Thermochromatium tepidum ATCC 43061: one gene and its partner. The main gene of each other region encodes a partner of the protein of the gene in region 2 in a complex. Links are inferred from orthologs where the notes say so. Each region holds a gene or a part of one and is shown on either strand. Other genes may lie near its edges.

The links.
Region 1: the proteins of rne (region 2) and pnp are in contact, whole or in part, in a cryo-EM structure (PDB 9QH0), measured with the Escherichia coli proteins. The link is inferred for Thermochromatium tepidum ATCC 43061 from one-to-one orthologs.

What each region holds. Positions count from the first base shown.
Region 1 is NZ_CP039268.1:943,779-950,160, reverse strand. What follows is about bases 2,303-5,256. They hold pnp (polyribonucleotide nucleotidyltransferase), read right to left. Parts: upstream 4,851-5,256; coding sequence 2,754-4,850; downstream 2,303-2,753. Other genes in these bases: rpsO (30S ribosomal protein S15), read right to left, coding at 5,076-5,256; nikR (nickel-responsive transcriptional regulator NikR), read left to right, coding at 2,303-2,688. Also shown: E6P07_RS04415 (hypothetical protein), read right to left, coding at 1-150; E6P07_RS04410 (ATP-binding protein), read right to left, coding at 157-1,842; E6P07_RS04405 (hypothetical protein), read left to right, coding at 2,005-2,178; more of nikR, read left to right, coding at 2,266-2,302; more of rpsO, read right to left, coding at 5,257-5,345; tRNA pseudouridine(55) synthase TruB, read right to left, coding at 5,471-6,382. UniProt on the Escherichia coli protein: Involved in mRNA degradation. Catalyzes the phosphorolysis of single-stranded polyribonucleotides processively in the 3'- to 5'-direction. Also involved, along with RNase II, in tRNA processing.
Region 2 is NZ_CP039268.1:1,066,646-1,077,711, reverse strand. Bases 4,724-7,973 are described here. They hold rne (ribonuclease E), read left to right. Parts: upstream 4,724-5,049; coding sequence 5,050-7,773; downstream 7,774-7,973. Other genes in these bases: E6P07_RS04950 (sulfotransferase), read left to right, coding at 7,901-7,973. In the rest of the region: E6P07_RS04980 (efflux RND transporter permease subunit), read left to right, coding at 1-903; E6P07_RS04975 (hypothetical protein), read left to right, coding at 1,119-1,727; E6P07_RS04970 (S49 family peptidase), read right to left, coding at 1,735-2,745; E6P07_RS04965 (HAD-IIIA family hydrolase), read right to left, coding at 2,780-3,439; E6P07_RS04960 (RluA family pseudouridine synthase), read right to left, coding at 3,443-4,441; more of E6P07_RS04950, read left to right, coding at 7,974-9,097; E6P07_RS04945 (glycosyltransferase), read left to right, coding at 9,091-10,227; E6P07_RS04940 (DUF2334 domain-containing protein), read left to right, coding at 10,227-10,967; E6P07_RS04935 (low molecular weight protein-tyrosine-phosphatase), read right to left, coding at 10,948-11,066. UniProt on the Escherichia coli protein: Endoribonuclease that plays a central role in RNA processing and decay. Required for the maturation of 5S and 16S rRNAs and the majority of tRNAs. Also involved in the degradation of most mRNAs.

The DNA of each region.
Region 1 (6,382 bases), 120 kb from region 2 along the record:
GTGCGGATCGAGCGGTGCGACCCAAGACGCCGAAGGATACAGCACCGACCAAACGGCCTGAACGACGACGAGGATCGCGCCGAGCCCCAGGGCTGCCGCCCCCAGCCAAACCCAGGGCCAGACCAGACGCCGGTCGTTGTCGCCCTGCATGCCTCCTCAGCGCACCTGACGCCACCAGTGGTCGACGATCCCATTGACGTCCAAATCATCTGGACCCCGCATCCAGCTCTGCGAGAAGGGCGCGTCAGCGCTCGCCGGCGGCGGATCGGGTGGATCGACCTGGATGCGCGTGGGCAGCTGCAGGGCATCACCCACGGCCAAGACCTCGCCCCGACGCAGCGAGGCGAGCCGGTCGGCCAGATTCTTGGCCCCCTCGGGCAGCAGCCGGCGCACATATTCTTGGTCGTCGGCGTTGGAGATGCGCAGACAGAGATAGTTGCCGCATTGGGCCAACACGGTCTCCGAGAGCTCGGTCGGACGCTGGCTGACGATACAGAGCGTGACGCCATATTTGCGTCCCTCTTTGGCGATCCGTTCCATCGCGCGTCTGGTCCCAACGAAGCGGGTGTCGGACTCGCGCGGGATGTATTGATGTGCCTCCTCGCAGACCAACACCAGCGGAAACTCGTGCCGACGCGGATTCCAGTAATTGAATTCATAGGCGAGCCGACCGATCTGCGCCGAGATAACCGGGCGTAGATCGACAGGCACGGGGCTGAGATCGATCACGGTCACCTGACGCTTGGGCTCGCCCAACCCGACGAAGTCGCGCAGTAACCCCTCCAGACTGGCCGAACTACGGTGCTTGCGCGGGTGCATGAAGAAGTCGTAGCGCCCGTCGTTGTAGAGCGCAAGGAAGCGCACCAAAAAGTCATCGAAGGCCCCGAACAGTGGCCCCTTGACCTTACCGAATTCGAGCTTTTCCTCATTGGCCTTCTTGAAGCGCTGATAGAGCTCGTCGATCGGAAAGTAGACCGGCGAGTCGACCGAGAGCCGATCGATCCCGGCGTGCTGGTTGGACTGCTTGCGCAGGGCATAGAGGGTCTCGCGCAGAAAGGCGATCTGGACCGAGGCATTGGCATCCGAGCGGTCGATGAAGAGATCGACCAGTTCCGCATAGGTCAGCAGCCAATAGGGGATCTCCAATTCGCGCGCGTCGAGATAGCGTGCCGTGCCGGGCGGAAAGATGCCCTCAGTCGCGCCATCGGAACCCTTCCAGCTGTATTCGCCGTGCAGGTCGAGCAGGATGAGGTGCGAATGCGGCATGGTCTTGACCACGCGCTGCATCAGACTGGAGAGCGTCCAGGATTTACCCGATCCCGACTGACCGAGGATGGCCAGGTGGCGCCCGAACAGGGCCGTTGGCTCTAGGCTGGCCTTGAGCGCAGAACGCACCGACAGCCGCCCCAGTTCTAGCGCGACCTGGGTCGGACGTGCCAGCAGCACCGCCAGACGCGCAGTGGGAATCAGGTGCACGCTCGCGCCGAGCACCGGATAGCGGCTCACGCCGGGCTCGAGCCGATCCTTGCTGTTGATCTCACCAAGCGCGGTCAGCTCTAGCCGCCGCTCGCGCACCCTGACCTGGCGTGGGCTCGTATTGGCCTCGCCCTGGACGGTGCGGGTGCCGACGACCTCTTCATGGCAGCGGGTGATCTCGGCGAGGATGTGTCCGGCGCGATCCCGGACCTCCACTAGACTGCCCAACTGGCCGATCGGGAGCGTTTCGTCTTCCAGTGTCTTGGTCGCGGGGAAGCCATCCTCGACGGGCAAGAGCGTGGCGATCAGGCGTCCGGCTTGGATGTCGATGACGCGGCCGATGAGCGTTGGATCTGGCGTGGACATTGGCGACTGGACTCCAGGTGATTTGGGCTGACCGATTATCGCGCGCTTGATGTCGACAAGTCTCGCTCGACAGACGATTCACACCGGTGTTGGACTTGAAAAATTAGAATATTCTTATATTATTAGAATAGAGTAAATTGCTAGCCTTTCAGGAGTCGTATCATGGACATTCTTGGAGTCTTCGCCCTGATTGCCGTCCTGGTCGGTGGTGTACAGACCGCAATTCTGACGTCGCCCGACGACCACTCGATGACAGGCCAGGCGCGCACGCCAACCACCGAGGTCAGAACCCAGCCGACGGAGCCTAGTCAGGCAGTGGAACCTTTGAACGGCTGACACGATCGGTTCGTTCACGTATCCCAGGGTTTCAGTGCGTTGTCCGGATTGCTATCCTTCGCCCGGCTAAACGCACTGGATCCCCTGATGACAAGTCCCGATTCGACCATCCGCTTCACCGTCTCGCTCCCCAAGACGCTGCTCGACGAGCTCGATCAGCGTGTAGTCAATAGGGGCTATGCCTCGCGCTCCGAGTTGGTGCGCGATCTGATCCGGGAACGGATCGTCGAGGAGACCTGGGAGCGCGGTGACGCCGAGGTCGCTGGGGTGCTGACCATCGTCTACGACCACCATCAACGAGAGCTGACCCGGCAGATCCTAGACATCCAGCACCATCAGTACGTCCATGTGATCGCCACGACCCATGTCCATCTGGATCATCACAACTGTCTAGAGACCATCATCCTCCGCGGGATGCCGGCTGAGATCGAACGGCTCAGTCTGGAGATCGGCGGACTCCGCGGCGTGCGCTTTGCTGAATTGACGCGCACATCCAAGGTCGAGCATTAATTAAACCGCGCATGAGGACCGATACGCGGTTTGGGTCACTCGATTCGGCGAACTGAGGCCACCCCTTATTCGCCCGGCTCGACCGCCTTCATACTCAGCCGGATGCGGCCCTGCTTGTCGACCTCCAGCACCTTGACGCGCACCAGGTCGCCTTCCTTGAGCTTGTCGCTGACGGACTGCACCCGCTCCTCGCAGATCTGCGAGATGTGAACCAGGCCATCACGTCCGGGCAGGATGGTGACGAAGGCGCCGAAATCCATCAAACGCGCGACCCGGCCCTCGTAGACCTTGCCCACCTCGACATCTGCAGTGATGAGCTGGATGCGACGCTTGGCCTCCTCGCCGGCGGACTTGACCACGGAAAAGATCTTGACCACGCCATCGTCATTGATGTCGATGGTGGCGCCCGTCTCCTCGGTGATGGCCCGGATGACCGACCCGCCCTTGCCGATGACGTCACGGATCTTCTCGGGATGGATCTTGAACTCGATGATGCGCGGGGCATGTTCGGACATCTCGGGCCGGTGGGAGGGCATCACCTTGTTCATCTCGGCGAGGATATGCAGGCGTGCCTCCTTCGCCTGTGCGAGCGCGATCTCCATGATCTCCTTGGTGATCCCCTCGATCTTGATGTCCATCTGGAGCGCATTGATGCCCTCAGCCGTCCCCGCAACCTTGAAGTCCATGTCGCCCAGGTGGTCTTCGTCGCCCATGATGTCGGTGAGGACGGCAAAGCGCTCGCCTTCCTTGATCAGACCCATAGCCACACCCGCAACCGGTGCCTTGATCGGCACACCAGCATCCATCAGGGCCAGACTGGTTCCGCAGACGCTGGCCATCGAGCTGGACCCATTGGACTCGGTGATCTCCGAGACCACGCGCACCGAATAGGGGAACTCCTCGATGCTCGGCATCACCGCCAGCACCCCGCGCTTGGCCAGACGCCCATGACCGATCTCACGGCGCTTGGGACTGCCGACCCGCCCGATCTCGCCGACACAGAAAGGCGGGAAGTTGTAGTGCAGCATGAAGTGCTCGCGCCGCTCGCCCTCCAGTGCATCGATGATCTGCGAATCGCGCTCGGTGCCGAGGGTGGTGATGACCATCGCCTGGGTCTCGCCGCGCGTGAACAATGCCGAGCCATGGGTGCGTGGTAGGACACCGGTCCGGATGCTGATCGGACGCACGGTCTTGGTGTCGCGTCCATCGATGCGCGGGTTGCCGGCCAGGATCGACTCGCGCACCGTGCTCGACTCCAGCGCCTCGATGGCGGCCCTGACCTGGGCCTCGGTCCAGGCCGGGGCCTCGCCGCTGCATAGTTGCTCGACAATGGCGGCGCGTGCACTGTCGAGGGCGGCATAACGCGCCTGCTTTTCCTTGATGCGATAGGCAGCGGCGATCGACTCGCCGCCGACCGCGCGAACCTGCTCGGTCAGCGCCAGATCGATGACGTGCGGCGTCCAGTCCATTGGTGGCTTGCCAGCCTCGGCGGCCAGCTCGCGGATGGCCTGGATCGCGACCTGCATCTGCTCATGCCCGAACAGCACCGCGCCAAGCATGACCTCCTCAGACAGCCCGCGTGCCTCGGACTCGACCATGAGCACGGCTTTATCCGTCCCGGCCACCACTAGATCCAGGTCCGAGTCCGGTCCGAGTCCGATCACGGATGGGTTGAGGATATATTCACCGTTCTTGTAACCGACGCGCGCGGCGCCGATCGGACCCTTGAAGGGTACGCCGGAGAGCATCAGCGCCGCTGAGGCACCAAGCATGGCCGGTACCTCGGGATTGACCGCCGGGTTCAGCGACTTGACGGTCGCGATGATCTGCACCTCGTTGCAGAAACCCTCGGCGAACAATGGGCGGATCGGACGGTCGATCAGACGCGCGGTCAGGATCTCACCCTCGCTCGGACGGCCCTCGCGCCGGAAAAAGCCGCCGGGGATGCGCCCGGCGGCATAGGTCTTTTCCTGATACTCGACCGTCAGGGGCAGGAAGTCGCGCTCCGCGCCCGGACGCTTGTCGACCACGACCGTCACGAGGACCACGGTGTCGTCCATGTTGACCATGACGGCACCATCGGCCTGGCGCGCGACCTCGCCGGTTTCCAGCCTGACGGTCTGTTTGCCGAATTGGAACTCTTTAACGATAGGGGTGGGAATCACGGATAAATCCTCTGGATGTTTGGCTTGGGGTGTTTGGGCCGCCAGCGCAACCCCGGACACTCCAAACCCTCGGCTCGGGCCGGTGCGATATGGAGCCGGCGGCGCGTGGTGTTGTCGGCCCCCGGCACGTCTTGCTTGAGGCACCGGAAGCGGACGAACGAACGACCGGCGCCCGACCACCCGTTCACCGGGGCCGTGATGCAGAGATCAGCAAGGCAGAGATTAACGACGCAGACCTAGGCGCGCGATCAGGTCACGATAGCGATCCAGGTCCTTGCGCTTGAGATAGTCGAGCAGTTTACGCCGTGCGTTGACCATGCGCACCAGGCCACGGCGCGAGTGATGATCATGGGTGTGCACCTTAAAATGCTCGGTCAGCTGCTGGATGCGCGCGGTCAGCAGTGCAACCTGCACCTCGGGCGAACCGGTGTCGCGCTCGCCGCGCGCGTATTCATCGACAATCTTTTTCTTGTCGGCGGCGGTCATTGTCATTGAAACTCTCCTCAGAAATGGTTGGAATACGAAAAACGACCCAATGTCGGACGGGACCACCCGACGCGACCATCCCCGACAATGACCTCAGGGATGCCTCCATCAGGCCGGACATGGAGTTTTAATCAAATCACTCGCTTGGGCTGGACCTTGCCGTCTTCGAGGATCTCGCCGACCCCCAGGAAACGCGCTGAAGGGTCGTAGAGCCGGACCAATCCCGCGGTCGGCGCCTGGGGAACCAGCACGGCCTGCCCCTGCCTGAGATAGAAGGCGGCACCAGCCGAGAGCTTCAGCGCCGGACAATGCCCGAGCGCACTATCGAGCGGTAGCAGCAAGGCGTCGAGCGCGGCGAAATCCTCGGCCTCGGCCAGTGTGGCGATCCGTTCACCGGTGACGAAGCTCACCTCTGGCTCGACATAGGGACCAACGCCGGTCCGGCGCAGGGCGCTTACATGGGCACCGCACCCGAGCGCGCGTCCGATGTCCTCGGCCAGGGCACGGACATAGGTCCCCTTGGAACAATGCACCTCAAGCTCGATCTCGGGCAACGCCATCGAGCGCAGGTCAAGCGCATGGATCTCGACACGACGCGGTTGACGCTCGACCTCCAGACCCTGGCGCGCCAGATCATAGAGCCGCCGCCCCTGGTGCTTGACCGCCGAATACATGGGTGGACGCTGATCGATGGGGCCAAGAAAACGGCGCAGGACCGTCTGCAAAAGTTCCTCGGTCACGCCCGCGACCGGCGCCCGCTCCAACACCTCGCCCTCAGCATCGCCGGTCGCCGTGGTCTCGCCCAGACGCACCCGCACGCAATAGCGCTTGTCGGCATCCAGTAGAAAGGCCGAAAACTTGGTCGAGTCACCCAGACAACAGGGAAGAAGCCCAGTCGCCAGTGGATCCAGACTCCCGGTATGCCCGGCCTTGGCGGCACGATAATAACGCTTGACCCGTTGCAGGGCCTCGTTCGAGGACAGTCCAAGCGGCTTGTCCAAGAGCAGGATCCCGCTCACGGGGCGTCCCCAATGACGGCGGCG
Region 2 (11,066 bases):
CGCCGGGTGACGACCTATCTGGATCAGGGCGAGGAGTATGACGTCATCCTGGAGGGCGAACGCGATCAACAGCGCACACCGGCCAGTCTGGAGAACCTCTATGTCCGCTCGGCATATAGCGACGCCCTGATCCCGCTCGCAAGCCTGGCGCGCGTGATCGAGACCGCTACGTCGCCGAGCCTCAACCGCTTCAACCGCATCCGCGCCATCACCCTCGAGGCCAGTCTGGCCCCAGGGCTGGCGCTCGGCGATGCGCTCTCTTACCTGGAATCCAAGGTCCGCGCCCATCTGCCCCAGTACGCCCAGATCGACTACAAGGGTCAGAGTCGTGACTTCCGAAGCAGCGCCGAGGGGGTGCTGTTCGTCTTCGTGCTGGGGCTGATCGTGGTCTATCTGGTGCTGGCCGCGCAGTTCGAGAGCTGGGTCCAGCCGCTGGTCATCATGCTCACGGTGCCCCTGGCCATGGCCGGGGCGCTGCTTGGGTTGTGGCTTACTGGCCAGACGCTCAATCTCTTCAGCCAGATCGGGCTGGTGATGCTGGTGGGTCTGGCGGCCAAGAACGGTATCCTCATCGTCGAGTTCGTCAATCAGCTACGCGATCAGGGGCTGGAGTTTCGCGCGGCCCTGATCGCGGCAAGCGAGACGCGGCTGCGGCCCATCCTCATGACCGGCGTCACCACCGCCGCCGGGGCCATCCCATTGTTGCTCTCCAGTGGCGCCGGTGCCGAGACGCGCACGGTCTTAGGGATCGTCATCCTCGCCGGGGTGCTGGCGGCGACGGTCTTTACCCTGTTCGTGGTGCCTGTAGCCTATGACCGGCTGGCACGCCATAGCGGATCGCCTGGGACAGTCCGGCGACAGTTGGAGCGGGAACTGGCCGAGCACCGGATCGAATTCGATTAAATAATTGATTTTTATGTTTTTATATAAAGCCACTCCTGTACAACCAAGATTATCCATGACTGAGCTCCCGCTTTGCTGAGATCTACCTTGACAGGGGCAGGGCTTTGAAATTGCTCTATTGTTCACGCCTTCCCGGAAGACCGCTCGAAGCGTGTTTTAGCCTTTTGGCCCGATGGTCTTTATGGGCCACCTTAATAAAACTTGGAGATCAACCCATGAGCATTCGACGCACCCAGCCACTATTGCTCGTCGCTGCCCTCTGTCTGACCGGCTCCATCCAGGCCGACGAGGTAAGTGATCAGATCGAAGCCGCCCGCAAGGCCTATGAGTCCGGCGAGCTGAGAAGCGCCATCGAGACGCTCAATTTCGCGGTCAATAAGATCCAGGAACAGATGACGGCCAATTTGGTCAAGCTCCTGCCAGAACCGCTCCCCGGCTGGACGGCAGATGAGCCCAGGTCGCAGGCTGGCGGCATCGCGGCCGTGATTACGGGCACCACACTGACCCGGAGCTACCGGCGCGAGGATGGCGCCGAGATCACGCTCAGACTGATGGCCGACTCGCCATTGATGCCGATGCTGACCATGGCCATGTCCATGCCGTTCGTGATGCAGAACAACCCCGACATGAAGACCTATTCGTTCAAGGGCTATCGCGGGATGCTGGAGCACGCCGCCAACACCCAGGACTATGAGATCACCCTCATGGTCGGTAACCGACTGGTGATCCAGGGTAAGGGCAGCCACCTGGCCGACAGCAAGCCGATCGAGGCCTATTTCGAGCGGCTCGATCTGGAGGCGCTCCAGACTGCCCTCACCCACTGAGGCCGCCTCAATGGGGCAGGTTCAGAGCGGTCGAGACGCCCAGTCCTTCCAACAACCCGACGCCGACCAACACGCCGAACCGCTTGGCGATCGATTCGAGCAGGTCGCGCTTCTTGGTGTATTCGACGATCTTCTCGGCCTTGATCAGTTCGCGCGCCACCTGGCTGGAGCTGCCCAGACCATCGGCCAGCCCCAGCTCGACCGCCTCCTCGCCGCTCCAGAACAATCCGCTGAAGAGCTCGTCCCCACCCTTGAGTTTGTCGCCGCGGCCCTGTTTCACGGCGGCGATGAACTGGCGGTGCAGCCGGTCGAGCACGCCCTGGATGAAGTTGCGCTGGGCCGGCTCGAGCGGTGAAAAGGGATCAAGGATGCCCTTATTGACCCCGGCCGTCAGCAGACGCCGCTCGATCCCGAGCTCCTCCATCGCCTTCTGGAAACCGAAGCTGTCGATCCGCACCCCGATCGATCCGACAAGACTCGCCTTGTCGACATAGATGGCATCGGCCCCAGCGGCGACGTAATAGCCACCTGAGGCACAGAGATCGACGGCCACGGCATAGACCGGCATGTCCTTGCCGGGATGGTCCTTCCGGTATTTTTCCTTCAGACGCCGGATCTCGTCGTTGATGTAGCCGGCCTGGACCGGGCTACCGCCCGGGCTGTTGATGCGCAGGATGATGCCCTTGACATGCTTGGACTCGAAGGCGGCGCGCAAGGCAGTGATGACGCGATCGGCGCTGGCGTCTGAATCGGCGGCAATGATGCCATTGATCTCGATCAGTGCCGTGTGATCCTCCCCGACCTTGACCGCCTCGGACAGCCCCTGACTGTTGACCGCGACCAGCACGCCGAACAGATAGACCAGGATCAGCAGCTTAAACAGGGTCGACCAGCGTCGCCGCTTGCGCTGGTCATCCAGATACTCGGCCACGAGCCGGTTGATCAGGACGCGCTCCCAGTCCGGTCGCTCGGGTGCCGGCATGGGTTCGCGGTGTTGCTTCCAAAATTTCCAGCTCATGACGATCCTCGGGGTACAGTGGAGACAGCGGAAGTCAGTCGGCCCGCCTGGCGCTCAGCCAGTCGCGGATCGCCCAGAGTGAATCGAGACAGGCGAGCGGACCGCAAGCCATCAGCCGCCCTGGATCATGGACGCCATAACAGACCGCCAGCGAGCGTGCCCCGGCATTGTTGGCCATCTGTAGGTCGTATTCGGTATCACCGATCATGAGCGTCTTTTCAGCACTGACCCCGAGCTCGGCCATGAGCTCCAGCAACATCTGGGGATGCGGCTTGGAGAAGGTCTCGTCCGCCGTGCGTGTGGCATGGAAGACAGCCTCCAGACCAGTCTCGGCGAGTGACTTGTTCAGACCCGCGCGGCTCTTGCCCGTGGCCACCGCCAGTCGATAGCCCTGTTCGGCCATCCAGGCGAGCGTCTCGCGCGCGCCCGGGAAGAGCTCCGAGGGATGCTGGTCGTCGCCCAGGAAGTGAAGACGGTATTGCAACGCCACCTGGGCGCGCAATCCCGCATCCCCTGCGGGAAGCAGACGCGCCATCGCCTCGTCCAGCCCAAGTCCGATGACGTCGCGCGCGGTCTCGGTCATGGGTTCGGGCAGTCCCAGATCCCGGAAGGCCGCCTGGATACAGGTGACGATCCGCGCCTCGGAATCCATCAGGGTTCCATCCCAGTCGAAAACGATCAGTTCAAAGTCCAAGTCTCAGCTCTCCAGGACACCGAGCACCTGTTGCAATTCAGCCGGCAGTGGGCACTCCAGACGCAGCGGACGAACCCTATACTCGAGCTTGAAACTCAGCGCCGAGGCATGGAGGAACAACCGGTTTAGTCCATAGCCCTTGAGCCAGTGGTTGGCCGCCGGGTCGCCATATTTGTCGTCGCCGGCCAGCGGTGTGCCGAGATGGGCGGCATGGACACGGATCTGATGGGTACGCCCAGTGAGAAGCCCCGCCTCGACCAGGGTCAGGATCCGTCCGTCGAACGCAAAGCGCTTGAGACGCCGAAAGCGGGTGCGCGCCTCCTTGCCCTCGCGCAGGTCGACCCGCACCAGACGCTCGCCGCTGCTCAGCACGTTCTTCTTGAGCGGCGCCTCGACCAACAACTCCGCGCGCGGCAGCTCGCCCAGGATCAGGGCCAGGTAACGCTTGTCCATGCGACCCTCGCGGATCAGGGCATGGAGCTCGCGCAGCGCACTCCGCCGTTTGCAGACGACCAGACAGCCCGAGGTGTCGCGGTCGAGCCGATGCACCAGCTCGAGCTCCCGTCCGGGACGCAGCTGACGCAGCGATTCGATCAGACCATAGCTCAGACCGCTGCCACCATGCACCGCCAGCCCCGAGGGCTTGTCGATCACCAGCAGACGCTCGTCTTCATGGATGATCGCCGCCTCCAGCCGCGCCAACTGAGACGCGGTCAATCGCGCGGGCAATGCAGACTCACCGAGCCGGATCGGCGGGATGCGCACCACATCCCCGGCGTTCAAGCGATACTCGGCCTTGATCCGCCCCTTGTTGACACGCACCTCGCCGCGCCTGAGCAGGCGATAGAGATGACTGCGCGGCACACCCTTGAGGACGCGCAACAGAAAATTGTCGATCCGCTGACCCTCGGACTGGTCATCGATCCGGAGATATTGTGGCGCTTTCGCCGCATCCCCACCTTGAAGGGACGAGAGCGGATGATCGGCGATGCCTGAGTTCATCGTGGAGGCTGAAATTTTCAATCTGGGTTTGAACCTGAACGTTTGGCTCAATTGCTGCTAAATAGGGTTCACTGCTACCATTGACGCCTTGCGCTGGCCAAGTGAAACACGGAATTTTTCCGGAGCGGCAAGTGCATCCAGGGGGTTTGCGCCCAACGCCCATTACAAGGGCGCCAGTCCGACCCACGGACCCAAGACCGGTATCCGACACCCGACCAGGCCACCTCGGGGCCGCCGTGCATGAAGCCTGCTTGGCAACGTCGAGCAAGGTCGAATTCTACACCCAGCGCCCTTCCCGAGTCGCCCGATGAGGACGCCAGCCGTGCCGGTGTCACCTCCGCCGCTCCGAAGCAGGTGGTCTATCGATCTAGACCGCCCGAATAGACGTGGGGCCTCAAGTGGCCCTGCATAACGATGGTTCATAAGCGCGTGCCCGTTCCAGCCCGACACGAGGTCGTCGACTGAACGGACTGTGCCGACGCCGTGCTCGCACCACTCGAGCGTCAAATGGCGACGCGCCGATCCGCCCGCTTGGGTTTGCAATCAAAACCCTGGGGCGCGGCGCCCAACCACGGGTCACGCGCACTGGTGCGCAGGATAGGAACAACATGAAACGCATGCTCATCAACGCAACTCAGCCGGAAGAGTTGCGCGTGGCCACTGTCGACGGGCAGTTGCTCTATAACCTCGATATCGAATCGCCAGGACGCGAACAGAAAAAGGCCAATATCTACAAAGGTATCATCACCCGTGTCGAACCTAGCCTAGAGGCCGCCTTCGTCGACTATGGCGCCGAGCGCCACGGCTTCTTGCCCCTCAAAGAGATCGCGCGCTCTTATTTCGAGCCAAACAGCATCAAGCCCGGCGCGCGCGTCAACATCAAGGAATCGATCAAGGAGGGCCGCGAGGTCATGGTCCAGATCGACAAGGAGGAGCGCGGCAACAAGGGTGCGGCGCTGACCACCTTCATCTCGCTCGCCGGGCGCTATCTGGTGCTGATGCCCAACAACCCGCGCGCCGGCGGCGTATCGCGACGCATCGAGGGTCAGGAGCGCACCGAGCTGCGGGATGCCATGAGCCAGCTTAAGATCCCGGAGGACATGGGGCTGATCGTGCGCACCGCCGGGGTCGGCAAGAGCGTCGAGGAGCTGCAATGGGATCTCGACTATCTGCTTCAACTCTGGCAGGCCATCGTCCACTCCAGCGAGAGCCGCAAGGCGCCGTTCCTCATCTATCAGGAGAGCGACGTCATCATCCGCTCGATCCGCGACTATCTGCGTGCCGACATCGGCGAGATCGTGATCGACGACCGCGCCGTCTATGAGCGCGCCGAGAACTTCATCCGGCAGGTGATGCCGCAGAACCTCAAAAAACTGCGGCTCTATCAGGATGAGGTACCGCTCTTTACGCGCTACCAGATCGAGAGCCAGATCGAGTCGGCCTTCCAGCGCGAGGTACGCCTGCCCTCAGGTGGATCGATCGTCATCGACCACACCGAGGCCCTGACCGCGATCGACATCAACTCGGCGCGTGCCACCAAGGGCGCCGATATCGAGGAGACCGCGCTCAACACCAATCTCGAGGCCGCCGACGAGATCGCGCGCCAGCTGCGTCTGCGCGACCTCGGCGGGCTGTTCGTCATCGACTTCATCGATATGGGGCCGCCAAAGAACCAGCGCGCAGTCGAGGAGCGGTTACGCGAGGCGCTCAAGCAGGACCGCGCCCGGGTACAGATGGCACGCATCTCGCGCTTCGGTCTGCTGGAGATGTCGCGCCAGCGCCTGCGCCCCTCGCTCGGCGAGTCGAGCCAGCAGGTCTGCCCGCGCTGTAAGGGCCAGGGGACCATTCGCAGTGTCGAATCGCTTGCGCTCTCGATCCTGCGCCTCCTCGAGGAGGAGGCCATGAAAGACAGCACCGAGCGGCTCCAGGCCCAGCTCCCGGTGAGCGTCGCGACCTTCCTGCTCAACGAGAAGCGGCGCGCCATCCTCGACATCGAGCAGCGCCATGAGGTCGAGATCCTGCTCATCCCCAACGAGCACCTCCAGACCCCCGACTACAAGATCGAGCGCATCCGCACCCAGGACCTCGCCAAGGGACTCCCCGAGGAACAGCCGAGCTACGCGATGAAGACGGCCCCCGAGCCGAGCGCATCCGTGCCGCCCTATGCCAAGCTCGGCGGCCAGCCCGCGCGCAGCGAGGAGCCGGCAGTCAAGCTGATCGCCCCGAGCACGCCCGCGCCGCGGCAGACCGAGCGTCCATACCCGAGTCCACCGACCGAGGTCAGTCGCAAAGAGACCGAGCGCACCGAATCCGAGAGCCTGCTCAAGCGGATCTGGACCGGGCTCTTTGTCTCGCGCACCAACGAGACGGGTCACACCCAGCCTCAGCCCGCCGACAAGCGCGCCGAGGCCGATGGGCGATCCAGCACCGCCCCCCAGCCGCCGGCGGTATCCAGGCTGGACGAGCGTGCGATAAGCGCTAGCGGCGTCCTCGGCGAGGATTCGGAGAGCACCCGCAACGAGCCGCGACGCAACCCATCACAGTCGATGGAGGATCCGCTCCAGCCGCGAGGGGATGCAGACAACGAGGGCGGCGACGCCGCGGGTGCGCGCGAAGACCGGCGCCGTAATGGCACGCGTGGACGTGGGCGACGCAGCTTCACTCCAAACACCAGCGGAACGCGCCCCGATGAGTCGCGCGGCGCCAATGGCAATACTCCAGCGCGCCCGTTACGTCAGGAGCGGACCCTCGAGTCGAGCGATATGTCGGGTGATCTGGCCGCGATAACCAAACCACCTGAGACGCGGCCCGCCGTGCCTGAGTCGAGTGACGCGGGCGAGCACTGGCCCATCGACCCGACCGAGACCGATACGGAGAGGGCTCAATCCAGCACTGAGACCGAGACAGCCGCGCCCAGCGCCGAGCGTCCACGTTCATCGCGTCGGCGTCGCGGCGGACGCAACCGGCGCCGCCCCGCGACGCTGCGCGCAAACGACAAGGCGCAGGAAGGCAATGCGGCGAGCGCCGAGCACTCGACCAGCGGTGAGATGACGCAACCGTATATCGAGCCCCAGGAGGCACCAGGGGAGGCGTCCAGCCACTGCCCAGACGCCGATTCGGCCAACCCACCCGAGGCCAAGCGTACAGAAGCGACGACACCTGCCGCGCCATCCCAATTCCAGACGCCGGTCGAACGTCCCTTGCTTGCAGCGCCGCCCGTGAACGCGATCGCCCCCGAAGCGACCACGCCACCACAGCGCGCAGACGGCATGTCCATCGAGGTCGCGGCGGAGCGCCGTGCCGAGTCGGACCCGATGGACCAGGACACCTGAGACGATTCGGCGTCTCACCAAGACCCGCGCTGCCATCCGATCGCCCCAGCGGATCCAATGACGCCTTGACCTTGGATTCGCAACGCGATTGGATGGCGTGCTTCGTGCAAAACACGAGGAGCCGTCGATGTTGTCACTCCTGCTCGCCACTCTGAAACGCTTCGCCGCGATCGCCTGGCGGGCCTATGTCCCCGCGCCCGGCCAGCCCCATCCGAGTCGCAAGCGCCGGCTGGTCATGACGCTGTTCCTGCCGCTGTTTGCCCTGGTCCAGGGGCTGCACTGGCTGGGTCTGCTGCTCGACGAGCTCCTCTTTCCCGGCTACCGCCGCGTCCAGATCCGCGAACCACTGTTCGTGCTCGGGGTCCCGCGCAGTGGGACCACCTATCTGCATCAGGTACTGGCCCAGGACGCGCGCTACACCACCTTCCACGCCTGGGAGTGTCTGTTCGCCCTCTCGATCAGCGCGCGCTATGTCTGGTTGGGGCTGGCGCGCCTCGACGCCCTGCTCGGACGCCCGGGTGCGCGTCTGATCGGCTGGCTGGAGCGACACGCCTTCAGCGGCCTGGATGCGGTCCATCCGATGCGGCTCGATACGCCAGAAGAGGACTATTTCGCCCTGATGCCGGCGCTGGCCTGCTTCATCCTGGTCCTGCCGCTGGCGCACGCCGAGTCCATCTGGCACCTGGGCACCTTCGACCGCGACCTGCCAGAGCCTGAGCGTCGTCGGCTGCTGGCCTTCTATCGTGGCTGTCTGCAACGCCATCTCTATGTCCATGGCCCCGACAAACGGCTGCTGTCGAAGAACGCCGCCTTTGCACCCCTGGCCGGGAGTCTGGTCGCCGAATTCCCCGATGCCCGCTTCATCCTCTGTCTGCGCGAACCCGAGCGCACCCTGCCTTCGCAGCTAAGTTCGATCCAGTCCGGGTTGGCCCTGTTTGACAGTCTCTCGGTGGCCCCGGATCTGCCCGAGCGTCTGAGCGCCCAACTCGGGTTTTACTACCGGCATCTGGAGCAGGTCTTCGCTGCCCTGCCCGAGTCGCGCTGCGCCTGGGTGACGATGCAGACGCTCAATAGCGACCTGGGCACCACCCTGGAGCGCGTCCATGCCCAGTTGGGTCTGGAGCTGAGCGACGACTTCCGTCGCATCCTGAGGCTCGAGACCGAACGTTCCAGGCGTTATCGCAGCGGCCACGACTACCGGCCCGAGCACTTCGGGCCAAACATCCAACACATCGTCGCCGAACTCGGCGCACTCTATGTCCGTCTTGCCGCACGGGCCATCCAAGCCCCGGAACCCAGCCTGGAACCCGACGCCACATGCTGACCGGATCCGAACCCGACACGACGCCCGTGGATGAGGCCTCGGCCGTGGGTCTGCGGGTCGCCATCCTGTCCGACGCGGCACCCGAGCGCAATGGCGTTGGGGCCTACTACCGCGATCTGGCCGACCATCTGCGCGCGGCCGGGGCCCGGGTGGCCCTGATTGCACCGCGTCATCACAATGGGCGCTGGCATGGTGGTCTATCGTTGCCACTACCGGGCGATCCGACCCAGCGCATCCTGGTGCCATCGCGGGCCTTCATCCGCCGGCGACTGGAACGGCTTGCCCCCACGGTGATCGTGGTGCCGACGCCCGGCCCCTACGGACTGTTCGGGCTGCATCTGGCGCGCCGGCTTGGGGTCGAGCTCGTGGTGGGCTTCCATACGCACTTCGAGGCGCTGACCGATCTGTTTCCGCACTGGGGGCTGGGCAGGCGCTTGGCCAACGCCTATCTGCGCGCCTGTCATCGACACCTGTTCGAGCACGGGCGGGTGGTGCTGGCCAATTCCGAGTCGATGCTGGAGGTCGCACGCGCGATCGGCGCCCAGCGGCTGGAACTGATGGCCACACCCATCCCCAAACGCTTCCTCGATCGCACGCCGACCCCGCTGCGTCCTAGGGTCGAGCGCGTGCTCTTTGCCGGACGTCTGGCACCAGAAAAGAACCTTGAGGCGATCGTCGCGGCGGCGCGCGCGCTGCCGGACCTGGAATTTCTGATCGCGGGCGATGGCCCGCTCAAGGGCTGGCTCGAGGCGCAGGCCGCTGGGCTCCCGAATCTGCGGCTCATCGGCTGGGTGCGACGGGAACGGATCCTGGATCTGATCGATAGCGTCGAGGCGCTGATCCTGCCGTCTCGGATCGAATCCTTCGGCACCATCGCCCTCGAGGCCATGGCCCGGGCGCGCCCAGTGCTGGTCTCCCCGGCCTGTGGTATCCGGAGCTGGGAGCAGCTCAGTCAGGGGCTGTTCGTGATCGAAGAGGGCGAATCCCTGTCGGCGGCCCTGGAACGACTGTGCGACCTGTCGCCCGAGGTCCGCGAACAACGGGCCCAGCAGGCCCGGGCGGCGGCGGCCGCATTGAACGCGAGCAACCTGCGTCACTGGATCCGCATGCTCGCTCCGGAATCCGAATGATGGATGTGCCTGCGGCGATCCGTACCCTAGTCTCGGTACATGACGTCATGCCCGCCACCCTGACGCGCGTGCAGCCTCTGGTCGAATGGCTCGAGGCTGCGGGCGTGTATCCGATCACGCTGCTGGTGGTCCCGGGTCTGGACTGGAGCGAGGCGCAGCTTGCGGTGCTCAGGGAGTATGCCGCACGGGGGCATCAACTGGCCGGACATGGCTGGATCCATCGCGTCGAGCGCTATGGTGGGATCCGGCACCGGCTCCATGCGTGCTTCGTTTCGCGCAACGTCGCCGAGCACCTGACGCTCGATACGTCTGGGCGACTTGCGCTTATGCGCCGCTGCCATGACTGGTTCGGTGCGCATGGACTGGGCGCACCCCGGCTCTATGTCCCGCCCGCCTGGGCCCTGGGTCGGGTGACACGCGCGGCACTGGTCGAGCTGCCGTTCGAGTATTGTGAGGTCTTCGGCGGTGTGATCGCCACCCGAACGGGGCGCTTTCATCCGCTGCCACTGCTCGGTTATGAGGCCGATGCCGCCTGGCGCATCCCGATCATTCGACTCTGGAATCGCTACAACCGTGCACGCGCCCAGGCGCGCGGTTGGTTGCGCCTGGGTGTGCATCCCTATGATCCGGAACTGGCGCTGGCCGCTGATCTACACGCCGATCTGCGCCGTTTCCGGCACTACGCCGACTATGACGCGCTCGACGCAGAGGATGAGGCCATCAGAGATGGCGATTCTTGACGTCCAGCAGTAGCCCGCGCGCCGCCGCCTCGATCATGTCGAACACCTGCTCGAAACCGCGCTGACCGCCATAGTAGGGGTCTGGTACCTCGCGGATGC